One region of the Actinomadura sp. 6N118 genome, then DNA from elsewhere that is predicted to be linked to it. Evidence: riboswitches for the same ligand, from Rfam matches in the RefSeq annotation. Region 1 holds a riboswitch; each other region holds the start of a gene.
What was found. A riboswitch is a leader RNA that binds a small molecule or an ion and turns the genes downstream of it on or off. The one in region 1 is predicted to bind cyclic di-AMP.
Positions count from the first base shown of each region.

Region 2: linked by a shared signal. The riboswitch ahead of ACH34W_RS05715 (C40 family peptidase) and the one ahead of ACH34W_RS52825 (CHAP domain-containing protein) in region 1 are both predicted to bind cyclic di-AMP.
Region 3: linked by a shared signal. The riboswitch ahead of ACH34W_RS36905 (NlpC/P60 family protein) and the one ahead of ACH34W_RS52825 (CHAP domain-containing protein) in region 1 are both predicted to bind cyclic di-AMP.
Region 4: linked by a shared signal. The riboswitch ahead of ACH34W_RS29875 (CHAP domain-containing protein) and the one ahead of ACH34W_RS52825 (CHAP domain-containing protein) in region 1 are both predicted to bind cyclic di-AMP.

Region 1 is NZ_JBIRAZ010000042.1:29,719-33,099, forward strand. Features, by position in the region: gene ACH34W_RS52820 (CDP-glycerol glycerophosphotransferase family protein) at 1-164, opposite strand, end outside; gene ACH34W_RS52825 (CHAP domain-containing protein) at 477-1,214, opposite strand; cyclic di-AMP (ydaO/yuaA leader) riboswitch at 1,227-1,378, opposite strand; gene galT (galactose-1-phosphate uridylyltransferase) at 2,049-3,065, shown strand; gene ACH34W_RS52835 (pyridoxal phosphate-dependent decarboxylase family protein) at 3,225-3,381, shown strand, end outside.
Region 2 is NZ_JBIRAZ010000002.1:410,640-414,020, forward strand. Features, by position in the region: gene ACH34W_RS05710 (CHAP domain-containing protein) at 1-668, opposite strand, end outside; cyclic di-AMP (ydaO/yuaA leader) riboswitch at 683-820, opposite strand; gene ACH34W_RS05715 (C40 family peptidase) at 958-1,518, opposite strand; cyclic di-AMP (ydaO/yuaA leader) riboswitch at 1,517-1,713, opposite strand; gene ACH34W_RS05720 (NlpC/P60 family protein) at 2,207-3,214, opposite strand; gene ACH34W_RS05725 (hypothetical protein) at 3,340-3,381, opposite strand, start outside.
Region 3 is NZ_JBIRAZ010000017.1:136,589-139,969, forward strand. Features, by position in the region: gene typA (translational GTPase TypA) at 1-896, opposite strand, end outside; cyclic di-AMP (ydaO/yuaA leader) riboswitch at 1,264-1,406, shown strand; gene ACH34W_RS36905 (NlpC/P60 family protein) at 1,414-2,442, shown strand; gene ACH34W_RS36910 ((deoxy)nucleoside triphosphate pyrophosphohydrolase) at 2,547-2,933, opposite strand; gene ACH34W_RS36915 (Mut7-C RNAse domain-containing protein) at 3,004-3,381, opposite strand, start outside.
Region 4 is NZ_JBIRAZ010000012.1:221,726-225,106, forward strand. Features, by position in the region: gene ACH34W_RS29865 (multicopper oxidase family protein) at 1-816, opposite strand, end outside; gene ACH34W_RS29870 (hypothetical protein) at 907-1,338, opposite strand; cyclic di-AMP (ydaO/yuaA leader) riboswitch at 1,632-1,766, shown strand; gene ACH34W_RS29875 (CHAP domain-containing protein) at 1,767-2,753, shown strand; gene ACH34W_RS29880 (MFS transporter) at 2,826-3,381, opposite strand, start outside.

The DNA of each region.
Region 1 (3,381 bases):
AGCCGGTCGGCCACCTCGCCGGTCCCGTCCGTGCTGCCGTCGTCGACGACCACCGCCTCGACTCCGCCGAGCGACTGGCCCAGCACGGAGCCGACGGCGCGCGGCAGCCGCGCTGCGTCGTTGTAACCGATCACGACGACGGTGACATCCGGGCGCCCCGGCATCGAATGCTCCCTCCGCTCCGTCCCATCCCGTCCCGTCCCGTTCGCCGTGTTCCTTTCCAGAAACGCGGGATCATGGGCCTAAGCAGGGGCAAAGCGTCCGAATGATTCGTATTACCCGGGAGGCGCCGAACTCGGCCTAGGGAGGCTTAGACAGGCATAGCGAGGCTTAGGAAGGCATAGGGAGGCTTAGGAAGGCATAGGGAGGCTTAGGAAGGCATAGGGAGGCTCAGGGACGAGAGCGGGCAGAAACACCCGAAGGCGCCCAGCCGGAGCCGTACGCCTTCGAAGCGGGGTGGGGGAAGGTCTTTGGGGTCAGGACTTCTTGTAGTCGGCGTAGTCGGGGTAGCCGTAGCCCACGACGGACGACTTCGGCCGGACCTTGCTGACCACGGAGTTGCTGATGTTGCCCTCGATGGTGGAAATGGTGCCGTTGCCGTTGTCCTTGACGACCATGCCGACGTGGTCGATGCCGTCGACGCCGCCTGACGAGCCGTTCTGCCAGTCGAAGAAGACGAGGGCGCCCGGCTTGGCCCGCTGGCCCCACCGCTTGGTCTTCGCAAGCCACCTGGCGTGCTGGACGGTGTAGGCGTCCCAGCCCATGCCCTTGACGCCGGTCTGCGCACCGACCCAGGACACGAACATGTTGCACCAGGCTGCGCCGCTGTATTCGGCGATGTTGCCGCCGTCACGCCGGGCGGTGAGCTTGGCCTCGTTGGTCTTGATGTACCAGTCGTGGAACTTGGTCCGGCCGTTGGCGCCTTCGGTGATGCCGACCTGCTTCAGTGCCAGGCTGATCGCCTTGGCCGAGCTCGCGGCTGTGGCGGCCTTCTTGGCCTTGGCCTTCTTGGCCTTTCGAGCCTTACCGGCGGCCTTGTGGGCGTGCGCGGAGCCGGCGACCCGGGCGTCGGCGCGGGCCTCGGCGGTGCCGGAGAAGTTGACGGGGCTGAAGACCGAGAGCCCGAGGGCACCAGCCAGGACGGCGCTGAGGGCGACGCCCACGGCGGCGGCCGGATCATCGGACACAGGCTTCACGATCTTGCGGTCGAACATCAAAGAGAACTCCCTTACTCCCATGACGCCTACCGGGTTAGCTGACGGATTCGGGCATGGAAGAGCCCTACGGCGCACGCGAAGGAGCGCCGATTCACCCCTGCAAAATGGGTCCCCGGCTCCGCATCCAGTGGAGGGGGATGCGGACTCGGCCTAGGGCACCGCGAGCGCGGTGCCCGGCTATTCGGATTGATCTCGTAACGAGGCGCGGAACACACGGCCGCGCGTCATGGCCAGGTAAAACGGGCCATGTTGGGGGGTCAAGTCCCTGATGGGGCTCGAGACCTGGGCACAACGCATGGGGTGCGTCGCGAGATTGCAATAGAAGGTATCAAACCCTCACGCGATGGCAAACCACCACCAAAGATTCTTCTTGAAGAGGTCACAGGATCCCAACGTAAGCATGCTCCAGACCATTCCCGGACCACCAAAGTGGGGTCAAGATTGTTTGTCAGGAGGGGCCGGGAGGCACGGAAAGACGGGGTGTGCGGCGCCTCAGCCGAGGGGGTCGCGGACGCGGCGTCGCGCCGTACGAAGTGAGATGCGTCACCAATCGGCGACGAAGATCTCTTCACCTTCGCCTTCCACAAGATCGGTGAGCCCGGCCAGGCCACCGGCGCCGGCGAGAACGCGGCCCTGTGCCGCTCCTGCCCAGGCGCGGCTCCTGCGGCGATTCCGTCCTTGCCGTCCCGGCCGGATCATGCGCTTGACCCCACGATGACCAAATGCGTGTTTCTAACAGGAACATGTGCGTTCGACTAGATCATCCGGCTGTGCGCACCACCGAGGTTCCGCGTCATGGGAGGCTGGGGCCATGATTCGAGGATGCGGACGGTGAAGCGCACCGTCACCCGACTGGCGGACGGCCGCGAACTGATCTACTTCGACCGGCGGGACGACGCCGACCGGAGCGCCATCGACGAGCGGCCGCTGCCGGAACGCGCCACGGCGTCGGAGCTCCGGCACGACCCGCTGCTCGACGAATGGGTCGCCATCGCCGCGCACCGCCAGACCAGGACCTTCCTGCCCTCGACGGACGACTGTCCCCTCTGCCCCTCCACACCGGGGCGCCCGACCGAGATCCCGGCGCCGGACTACGAGGTCGTGGTCTTCGAAAACCGGTTCCCCTCGTACGGCGACGGCGCCTCCGGCGGGCGTTGCGAGGTGGTGTGCTTCACCTCCGAGCACGGCAGGTCGTTCGCCGAACTGCCCCCCGAGCAGGTGCAGACCGTCATCGAGGCCTGGGCGGACCGTACCGCCGAGTTGTCCACGTACCCCGGCGTCGAGCAGGTCTTCTGCTTCGAGAACCGCGGCGAGGCGATCGGCGTCACCCTGCACCACCCGCACGGGCAGATCTACGGCTACCCGTTCGTGCCCCCGCGCACCCGGCGCATGCTGGACGTCGCGCGCCGCCACCCTGGTGATCTCTTCGCGGAGGTGCTGTCGGCCGAACGCGAGGAGGGCGTACGCGTTGTGGCGGCCAACGACCTGTGGACGGCGTTCGTGCCCAAGGCGGCCCGCTGGCCGTATGAGGTGCACGTCTATCCGCATCGCCGCGTACCCGACCTGCCCGCCCTGGATAGCGCCGAGCGCGAAGCCCTCGGAGCGCTCTATCTCGACCTGCTGGGGCGCCTCGACCGGCTCTTCGGCATGCCGCTTCCCTATGTGTCGGCGTGGCACCAAGCCCCTGTCCGTACAGACCGCGACTTGGCGTGGCTGCACCTGGAGCTCTTCTCGATCCAGCGCGCGCCGGGGAAGCTCAAATATCTGGCGGGCTCGGAGTCGGCCATGGGCGCGTTCGTGAACGACGTAAGCCCGGAAGACGCCGCTCGCAGGCTCCGCGAGGCCTGACCCTGGCCTAAACCCGGCCTGCCCCCGGCCTGACCCGCCAGGCCACTTCCCGGCATTGGCCCGCGACACGGCACAAGCACGTTCTCTAGCGTTCATGAGGCGCCCTCCCGACCCTAGGAGACCGTCATGGACGCCCGGCTAGCAGATGACCTTGCCCGAATGCCCGAACTGCTTGAACACGTGCGGGTGCGCGCCGCCGACCTCCTCGCCGGGCTCGCTGAGCGCCCCGCCGCGGTCCCACCCGTCCCCGCCAAGCCGCTCGCGCTCCCGCCGTCCGGAATCGGCCTGGACAACGCCCTGGCCGATTTCGCCGAAC
Region 2 (3,381 bases), on a different contig from region 1:
ACATGCTCGATGTCGTCGATGTTCTTGGAGCCGCCCCAGCTGAAGAAGACGATGGCGCCCGGCTGGGGTTTGCTGCCCCATCGGTTCCGGCTCTGGAACCACTTGGCGTGCTCGACCGTCCAGGCGTCGCTGCCCATACCGTGGCCGAAGGCGAGCTGCTCGCCGATCCAGGAGACGAACATGTCGCACCACGCGGCGTCGTTGTAGCCCTCCAGGTCACCGCCGTCGCGCGCCAGTGTCTCCTTGGCGCGGGTGGTGCTCATGTACCAGTCCTGGAACTTGGTCTCGCCGCTGCTGTTCTCAGCGATGCCGACCTGGGACGTCGCCAGCTTGATGGCCTCGACGGCGGTGGGCGTCTTCGGCGCGGCTTTGACGGGGGCCTTCGCGGCGGCGGTGGTCTTGGGGGTGGTGCGCGCCTTGCTCGCGTCGCCGGAGAGCTTCTTCGGCACATTGTGCGAGCCGGGGGCCTTGGCCTTGGCCTTGACCGCCAGTTCGGCTGCCGCGCCGGCGACCGGCGGCTTGGCCGTTACGGTTCCGGCGGGGGCCGCGCCTATGGCGGCTTGGGCGGTGACTGCGACCGCGCCGATGACGGCCGCGCCGGCGACGAGGCCGCCGGTGGTCCGCAGGCTGATGACCAGCGGGCTGGGTTTGCGGTGCTTGCCTGCCACGAGTGGGGCTCTCCTTGGGCTTCCATGCCGCCTACCGGGTTAGCTGACGGGTTCGGGCGTGGAAGCTGCCCTACGGCCTGCAGGCAGGCCGATTCACCCCGGGGGAAAGTGGTTCCCCGGCTCCGTGTGTATGGACTCGGCGGTGGCCGTCGAGGACGGCCTGAGATTCGGTGTGAGGGAAGGGAGGGGAAGGGGGAGGGAGGGAAGGGGGAGGGACGGACGCGGCCGCCCGGGGGGAAAGGACGGCCGCGCCCGCTAGGGGGTGGTTCTGGTTCAGTCGGGTTCTGGATCAGTAGGGACGGACGGCGCCAGAGAAGGTCTTCTTGCGGTAGCTGTTGAGCCTGACGACCTTCACATGACTGCCGGAGTTAGGGGCGTGGATCATCCACACCTTGCTCCCCTTGCGTTTGCTCACGATGCCCACGTGGCCCTTGCCGTGGAAGAAGACGAGGTCACCCGGAGCAAGCTTCTTCCAGGACACCTTGTTCTTCACGGCGCGGTACTGGGCGGTCGTGACGCGCGGCAGTTTGACGCCCGCCTTCCGGTAGGACCACTGGACCAGACCGGAACAGTCAAAGGCGTTCGGGCCTGCCGCACCGTAGCGGTACGGCTTGCCCTTCTTCTTGTGGGCGGCCTTGAGGGCCTTCTGCGCCGTCTTCTGGCGGGCAGCCCACGACTTCTGCTTGGCCTGCTTGACGACCTTGGCCACGGGAACGGCCTTGGTGGCCGCCTCAGCAGAAGGGGCAGGGCCTGCCGCCACGAGGGGAGTGACGACCGCAGTGGCGATCGCGAGGCCACCGGCGACGCGGACGCGACGGGTCGTGCTGAAAGCGTTGCTGGACAGGGGCATCTCCTTCTTCCAGACGCCTACCGGGTTAGCTGACGGGTTCGGGCGTGGAAGTTGCCCTACGGTGCGCCCCGTTCGAGAAGATCGAAGGGTGGGCGCGCCGATTCACCCCGGTCGGAGGCATGCCCTGCGAAGGGCCGTGCCGCCGGCATATGGGTCCCCGGCTCCGCGCGATGGCGGACTCGGCGCTGCCGCGGCGATCCTTGGGCGTGATGAGGCCCGTACAGCGGGACCCTGTGTCCCGTGTGCGAAAGCGCGGCGCTGATTTGTTTGGATGAGCGGCCTCAGATGGGCGTTCGCTCGATGGCCGGTGCCCGATGGTCGAACCGCCGTGACGCGCTCGCTGGCGCCATGCACGCCATGCTCGTTCGAGCTTGCTGAGCGTGCGCACTGTGCGGTTGGGCCGGCCGGTCTCCGTGGAGACCTGGTGCGGCGCGTGGAGGGCGTCGCACCGGCGGCGGCACCTGGAGGGTGCCGCGCGAGGAGGCGGCACCTGGAGGGCGCCCGCCTCCCGTGACGCCCGAGGGCGTCAGGGGCGATGCGACGCCTGGTGGGCGCCGCGAGTCGCCACAAAGTATCAAAAGGTCACGCGAAAGCAAATCCCCCGCAAAAGAGAACGGACCAGGTCAGACCTGGTCCGTTCGCGATGTGCCGTGTCTCACGGGGCCCTTTGGGAGCCCGTTAGGGTCCGTCAGGGCCGCCCGGCGCCGTAGTAGTTCGACGCATAGTAGCCGGACGTGATGGGCACGACCTCGACGCTCTTACCGGTGCGCGGAGAGTGGATCATCTTGCCGCCGCCGACGTACATTCCCATGTGGCCGAGGCCGCTGAAGAACACCAGATCGCCGGGCTGCAGGTCGCTCTTCGCGACCCGCTTGGTGGCCGCGTACTGAGTGTTGGTGGTACGGGTGATGTTGACCCCGGCGGCCTCCCAGGCCCTCATGGTCAGGCCGGAGCAGTCATAGCGCGGGCCGGTGCCGCCGTACAGGTAGGGCGTGCCGAGCTTGCTGTACGCGAAGTTCAACGCCACGCGGGCCGAGCCGCTCGCCGGGCCCTTGTAGCTGCCGCCGCCGCCGCCACCGCCACCGCTGCCGGGCCTGTCGGGCTTGATGCCGAGCTTCCTCAGCAGCTTCTGCTGCTCCTTGATCGACTTTTCGACCGTGGCCTTCTGCTTCTTCAGGTCCTTGGCCTTGGCGGCGACCTCGTCGTAGGCGTTCTGGGCCTGGGCCTTCTCGCGGCGCACCCGCTGCGCGGCCGCCAGGAACTGGCCCAGCTCGGAGTTGCGGTTGCGCGACAGGTGGGTGAAGACCGCCGACTGGTCGAGGACGGCCTGGGGGTCACCGGCGCCGATGAAGCCCGCGACGTCGCCGGTCTCACCGTTCTTGTACGCGGTGGCCGCCATCTGCGCGACCTTCTCGCGGAGCGTCGCGAAGGCGAGCTCTTCGTCCCGGCTGGCCTTCTGCGTCGCCTGCATCTTCTTCTTGGCGCGCTTGAGGTCCTCGCCGACCTGGTTGTACTTCTCGACCAGCTGCTCGACCTGCTCGTTGAGCTTGTTCACCTTCTTCTGAACCTGGCTGGCGGTCGGCTTGGGTTCGGCGTGCGCCGTCGACGTGGGCAGAGCCACGGGCAGCGCCATGGAGGTCGTCACGGCGAGGCATGCGGTCGCCATCAGCCGGCGGGAGCTGCGATCACTGGCCACGGTCGGAATTGCCCCTCTCGTCCACTATTCGCGGGAGACATTAGCGAGGGGTCACACCAGTCACAACCGAATCGTCAGTATTCGTCAAGCTCGTTCGGCATTTACAGCGTCCCGTGACTGCTCGGTCACGACGCGCGCTCGCGACCCGGTGCCAGCCGCAGCGGCGG
Region 3 (3,381 bases), on a different contig from region 1:
TCGGCGATGGTGTCGCCGATCATGATCTCCGGAATGCCGGCGATCGCGATGATGTCGCCGGGGCCGGCCTCGTCGGCGGGCTTGCGCTCCAGCGCGTCCGTCATCAGCAGCTCGGTGATCTTGACCCGCTCGATGCTGCCGTCATGGCGGCACCAGGCGACCTGCTGGCCCTTCTTGATCGTGCCCGCGTACATGCGGCAGAGCGCGATCCGGCCGAGGTAGCTGGAGGCGTCGAGGTTGGTGACGTGCGCCTGGAGCGGGGCGTCCGGGTCGAACGAGGGCGCCGGGATCGTGTTCGTGATGACCTCGAACAGCGGCTCCAGGTCCTCGCTGTCGGGCAGCTCGCCGTTGCCGGGCTTGTTGAGCGAGGCGCGCCCGGCGCGGCCGGAGGCGAAGACGATCGGGAACTCGATCTGCTCCTCTTCGGCGTCGAGGTCGATGAACAGCTCGTACGTCTCGTCCACGACCTCGTCGATGCGCGCGTCGGGCCGGTCGGTCTTGTTGACGACCAGGATGACCGGCAGCTTGGCCTCCAGGGCCTTGCGCAGCACGAACCGGGTCTGGGGGAGGGGACCCTCGCTGGCGTCCACCAGCAGGACGACGCCGTCGACCATGGACAGGCCGCGCTCGACCTCGCCGCCGAAGTCCGCGTGGCCTGGGGTGTCGATGATGTTGATCGTCATCCCGTTGTGCCGGACCGCGGTGTTCTTGGCGAGGATGGTGATGCCCTTCTCACGCTCCAGGTCGTTGGAGTCCATGACGCGGTCATCGACGGCCTGGTTTTCGCGGAAGGCGCCGGACTGCCAGAGCATGGCGTCGACCAGGGTGGTCTTGCCGTGGTCGACATGGGCGACGATCGCGACGTTACGCAGGTCATCGCGCGTGGAGAAGGGCATGCGAACTCGCTTGGGTGAAGGAGTGGAGGTCGCCGCAGACGTGCGGCCATACCGATTCTACTTGCCGCGCCAACCAGTACCGGCCGGTCGCCGCACAACCGACGTATCTTACGCCCTGATTGGCGCCCTTTGTGACATTTGCCCGGCGTGGCCGCTGCGGTCGCCATCGCGTTCTTCGCCAGGTGGCTGTACGTCGTTCACCCGAACGACGCGTGCGAGGTGAGCGGAGAGTGACCATCCCTGACCACGGAAGATGTGGCGAAAGTCTCGCTGCTGCCCCACTCACCACAGTTGTCCCGTTTGGCGTACTTTGCCATTTCTTTGTACGCTCCTGCGGATCCGGCTGCTCGACGCCCTGTCGAGGGCGGCGGCCGGACCGCCGAGTCCCCCCACGTGGGGGAGCCGGGGACCCACATCCCCCCGGGGCGAATCCGCGTTCACGTGACGCGGTAGGGCGACTCCTGGCCCGAGCCCGTCAGCTAACCCGGTAGGCGGACGAGGAGAGGAGAACACCGGCTTGGCACCGGACCCCCAGCGGCGCCGTTTCGTCGTGCCCATCGCCGCCACGGCCTCCGCGGCCGCGGTGATCGCGATCGGCGCCACCATCGCCCCCGCACAGGCCGCGCCGTCCACCCTTGGACGCACCGCCGCCGTCGCTCCCACCCCCGGCACGACCGGGAAGCCCACCGAACGCGAGCTGCGCAAGCAGCTCGACGCCCTCAACACCGAGGCCGAGAAGCTGACCGAGCAGTACAACAAGGCTCGGGTCGAGCTCGGCAAGGCCAAGAACGCCCTGCGCGACGTCACCCGGCAGGCCGCCGTCCTGACGGCCCAGGCCGCCCCCGCCCGCGACCAGCTCACCCGCCTCGCCGCCAGCAACTACATGACCGGCGGCCCCGACTTGATGGCCGCCTCCGGCAACACCACCGAAGGGCTGGCGAGCTCGGCGTATCTGGTCCAGAACCAGGCCTCCGTCGTGAACGCGCTGCAGGCGCGGATCGACCAGGCCACCAAGGCCCAGCAGGACGCTCAGGCCAAGAACACGGCCGCCCAGCAAGCCGCCACCCAGGCCGAGAAGGCCAGGTCGGCCGCCAAGGCCAAGGTGGGCGAGGTCACCAAGCAGCTCGACAAGCTGACGACCACCAAGGTCAAGGACCCCAAGTCCGGCTTCACCGCCGTCATCAAGGGCAACGACCTGCCCTCCAAGATGACCCGCAAGGCCGTCACCAAGCTTGGCAGCCCGTACGTGTGGGCGGCTGCGGGCCCGAACAGCTTCGACTGCTCAGGCCTGGTCGTCTGGGCGTATGCGAAGGTCGGCAAGTCCGGTCTTCCGCACTACACCGGCGACCTCTTCCAGCTCGGCAGCAAGGTCGACAAGGGCGACCTGCGCGCCGGGGACCTGGTCTACTTCGGCAGCGGTCTCCACCACATGGGCATCTATGTAGGCAGCGGCCACTACCTCCACGCCCCGCAGACAGGCGACGTAGTCAAAATCTCCAAGCTCTCCGAGCGTTCCGACTACGCCGGAGCCAACCGCATCTCCTGACCCGCAGCAGTTCCAGTCGTGATGTCTGAACGTGAGAGCGGCCGCGGAGTGAGGACTCTGCGGCCGCTTGTGGCGTTAGATCAGCGCAGGTAAGAAGCGTTAGATCAGCGCAGGTAAGAAGCGATGGCCTCGACTACGGGGAGGTCGCCGGGCAGCCACTCGACCTCGTAGAGCTCGTTGCGGCTCAGCCAGCGCAGCGCGAGATGCTCCAGCGCTTGCGGCTCGCCCTCCACGAGATCGGCCGTCCAGACCCTCAAGACGCTCTCCGCACCGAGCGGCCAGTCGCCGCCGATGCGCCCACCCAGCGCGACCTTGACGTCCAGCTCCTCGTGGCACTCCCGGACCAGCGCGTCCTCATCGGATTCACCCGGGTCGACCTTGCCGCCGGGGAACTCCCAGCCACCCGCCAGCTCGGCGGGTTCGGCCCGCTGGGCGGCGAGCAGGCGGCCGTCCCGGATGATCGCGGCACCTACGACAACATTGATGGTCATCACCTCTCCGGCCAATCATCCCTCTCTTCCTCGGACGGGATGGAGTGGAAGGAGTGAAGTGTGAGCCAATTCAGGCCCCGGACGCCGCGACGGCCTGGGTGGCCCGCTCGACGATCTGCTCCAGATGGCCGCCGTGCGCGCCGCGCCAGTAGACCTGGCCGCAGTCGGCGCAGCGCCCGTACACGTCGTAGCTGCGCAGCGTGCCCGCCTGGACCTGGGCTTCGATCTCCGCCTTGCCGACGGTGACGAGCACGCCGTTGCAGGCGGTGCAGCGCGTCCAGGGCCGCAGCGCGGGTGCGAACCGGTCGAGCACGTCGCCGAGCTGGTCGTCCGGCCGCGACCCGCGCACGTACGCGCCGAGCCACAACGCACGGCGCCGCAGCAGCCCGCGGTCCTGGGTCAGCAGGACGCGCCGCTCCTCGTTCGCCTGAACGACCAGCGCGGGGTC
Region 4 (3,381 bases), on a different contig from region 1:
ACCGGCGTCGCCGCCCAGCAGTTTGCTCTCGGCGCCCATGAGCATGTGGGAAGTCGGGCGCGGTGCCGGGGAGGGCGTCGTTCCGCTGCCCATACCTTCCATTCCGGGCATGTCGTGTCCGCCGCCGCTGCTGTCATCGTCCATGTTCATCCCGCCCATTCCCCGGCGTAGCTCCGCGAGGACCTGGTCGGGGTTGCCGGTGACGCCGTCGAGCCAGTCGTCGAGGATGACGATCCATTCGGCGTCGTAGGAGAGTGGCTCGTGCGGGTCGTCGACGATCAGCGGGGCGTAGAGACCGCGGTCGAGTTGCGTGCCTGAGTGCGGGTGGAACCAGTAGGTGCCCGGATCGGGCGCGGTGAACTGGTAGAGGTAGTCCGCTCCGGCCTTGATCTCGTCCTGGGTGACGGCGGGAACGCCGTCCGCGTCGTTGCGCAGTGCCATGCCGTGCCAGTGGATGGTGGTGGCCTGCGGCAGGCGGTTGATCAGACGGGCCCGGACCACCTCACCGGCCTTGACCCTGATCGCGGCACCTGGCAGCGCGCCGCCGTACGTCCAGGTCCGGACCGTACGGCTGCCCAGATCGACAGGGCCTTCGACGGCCAGGAGCCGGAAATCGCGCACGGTGCCGGGACGCCGTCGGGCCTCGGTGTCACTGACCTGTCGCCCGGTGGGCGAGACGAAGGTCTGGCCGTTGTCGCCCTGCTTGCTGCATCCCGCCAATGCGGCGCCGCCGACGGCCAAGAGCCCGGCTCGCAGGAGGGCGCGGCGGTCGAACGCGCGGCGGTCGAACGCGCGCCGGTCGAAATAAGTCGTCATCGAACTACCTCACACAAATTCACATGGATGATTGCGGACCGTGACCGAGGGGAGGTGCTGCTGGACAGCACTGGACTCGGTGACGCGTGTTCACATCCGCAGAATCGCTGTGCGAGTGAGATGGACGCCGAACAGCGGAGGGCTTCGGCTGCTCGAACGGGCGAGGTGCAGAACGGACTGGCGCCGCTCCGTCAGTGAAAGGGCGCACCACCGGGAACCCGCCAGCAGCAGCAACATGACTGCAGTGACAAGGGCAAGGCAGACCGGCAGCGGGTCGAGCATCCCAGCGTTCCTGTCGCCGGTCATCATCACCGGCGTAGTCGGTGAGAACGCGGCGGGACCATGTGCGGCGTGTTCGGCGACAGTCCCGGCGATCGGGCTGACGACGACAGCTGACGGTGTTGGGACGTGCTCTCGATGAGTTGTGTGGCCCAGCGTATGCATCAGGGTCAGCCCGACGAAGACAGCCATGAGCAGCAGCCATCGGAAAGTCGCTTCCGCGGCGCGCTGCCCTGCCGTCATCGCCTCAGGCCTTTCCTTATCGTGGCCTTTCAGGTCACCGGCCAAAAGTACTATGCACGATAGTACTAGGTCATCCGGGCGGGCGATGTCGGCGGCGTCTCGCTGCCGACGCCGTGGATGGATGAGCGGGAAGGCTTGCCCGGCCCACGTGATCATGGGCGTCCGGCGTTGAGGGTAGATCGTTTATACGTCTTCTTGGGTTCCAGTTGCCGTTCTGTCGGATTTGCTACTACATTGCTTCGTAATTCGTTCGTGACCAACCGACCTCCGCCCTGGAGGTCGCGGACCGACCGCCGAGTCCCGTGCCGCAGCCGGCGCCGCGGGAGCCGGGGACCCATCTGCCATTCGGGGTGAATCCGCCATGCGCGGTAGGGCGACTCCTGGCCCGAACCCGTCAGCTAACCCGGTAGGCCGTATGTGGAGACTTCATGGACCCCGTTGGCAAGATGCTGCTCGACGTCGCCAAGCCCCAGCTCGGTTATCGCGAGAAGGGCGGCGGCTACACCAAGTTCGGCGACTGGTACTCCGAGAACGTCGACAAGGACAACGACTCCTACTTCAAGACAGCGCCGTGGTGTGACATGTTCATCGCCTGGGCTGCCAACCAGGTGGGGGTCCAGGATTGGGTGGGCGAGTTCGCCGCCACCATCGAGCACGCCAAGTGGTTCAAGAAGCAGGATGCCTGGGGGACCAAGCCTGAGCCCGGCGCCTTGGTGTTCTTCGCCTGGTCGGGGTCCAAGGACATCGACGCCATTGGCCACGTCGGCCTGGTGGAAAAGGTCGACGGCCGCACGCTCACCACGATCGAAGCCAACACCGACGCGGTCTACCTCAAGCGCAAAACGCGAGATGTGAAGGACGTCGTCGGCTACGGCTACCCCGCAAAGGTCGAGGTCAAGGGTAAGTCCCTGCCGACAGAGGTCACCGCGCAGGCCACTCCAGCGCCGAAGTACGTGCCCAAACACGCGGCACCCCCGCCGGCGGTCAGTACGGTGACGGCCCCGCCGTCGACCACGGCCGAGGCTGGGCAAACCGGTCAGAGCGCGCCTTCGGCTTCGCTTCCGATGCAGGAGGCTGCGCTCACCGGCACACTTGCGCTCGTCCTTGTGGGCACGGTGGCACTGGCCGTGGGCAAGTCCACGGCGGCGAAGGTGCCCACGGCCGCACCGGTGCGTGTCCGCAAGCGCGGCAAGCACCACCGGACGCCGGTGGCACTGCCCGCCGACGTCACCCCGGCCGATCTCCACGCGGCCGAAGAGTCCACCACCGTGATGCCCGTGATCAGCGCGGCTATTGCTGCCGAGGTGGAGGATCGCGAGTTCTGGGGGCGGGTCTCCCACCTTGAGGACGACCAGGAACTGGCCTTCTGGGACTCGTTGCACGCTGAATTCGTCGCTCCCAGAGAGCTGGTCTGAAGGAAGCGTGAACGAGCGCGAGAACCGCGCCCGGGCACGGTGACCACCTGCCATGCCCGGGCGCGGTTTCCTTTATGCGGGAACCGCCTCCCGCGGACGTTCGGGGGCGGCCGTGAGGCTTCCGGAGCGGGCCAGTGCGTGGATGGCCAGAGCACAGGCCGCTCCCACGGCGGCCAGCGTCCACCAGGGCAGGCTTGGCAGACCTGTTTCACGGCCGGCGTCGAGGGCGGCGCCGGTGAGGAGGTTGCCTATGGCGATGCCGATGCCGGACAGGGTGTTGTAGAGCCCGTAATAGGTGCCGATCATCTTGTCGCCGCCGAGGGCGGCGATGGTGGCCATCTCGAACGGATAGGTGACCATCGTGGCGAGGGTCAGCAGGGCAGCGCTGAGGAGGATGGGGCCGAGCGCGACGGCGTACGCCAGCGGCGCGTTCAACTCTGCGCCCACGGCGGTGGCAGGGACGAAGGAGGCGGCCAGAGCCATCGGGATGAACGAGAGGCCCATCAACGCCAGGCCGCGGGCGAGTGCCTGGCCCGGGGTCCATCGAGCTTTGGCCCATGCGGTCACGCGTACCTGGCCGGCGACCGCGAGCGCGCCGGACACCACGAACAGGAGCGTCACCCCGAGT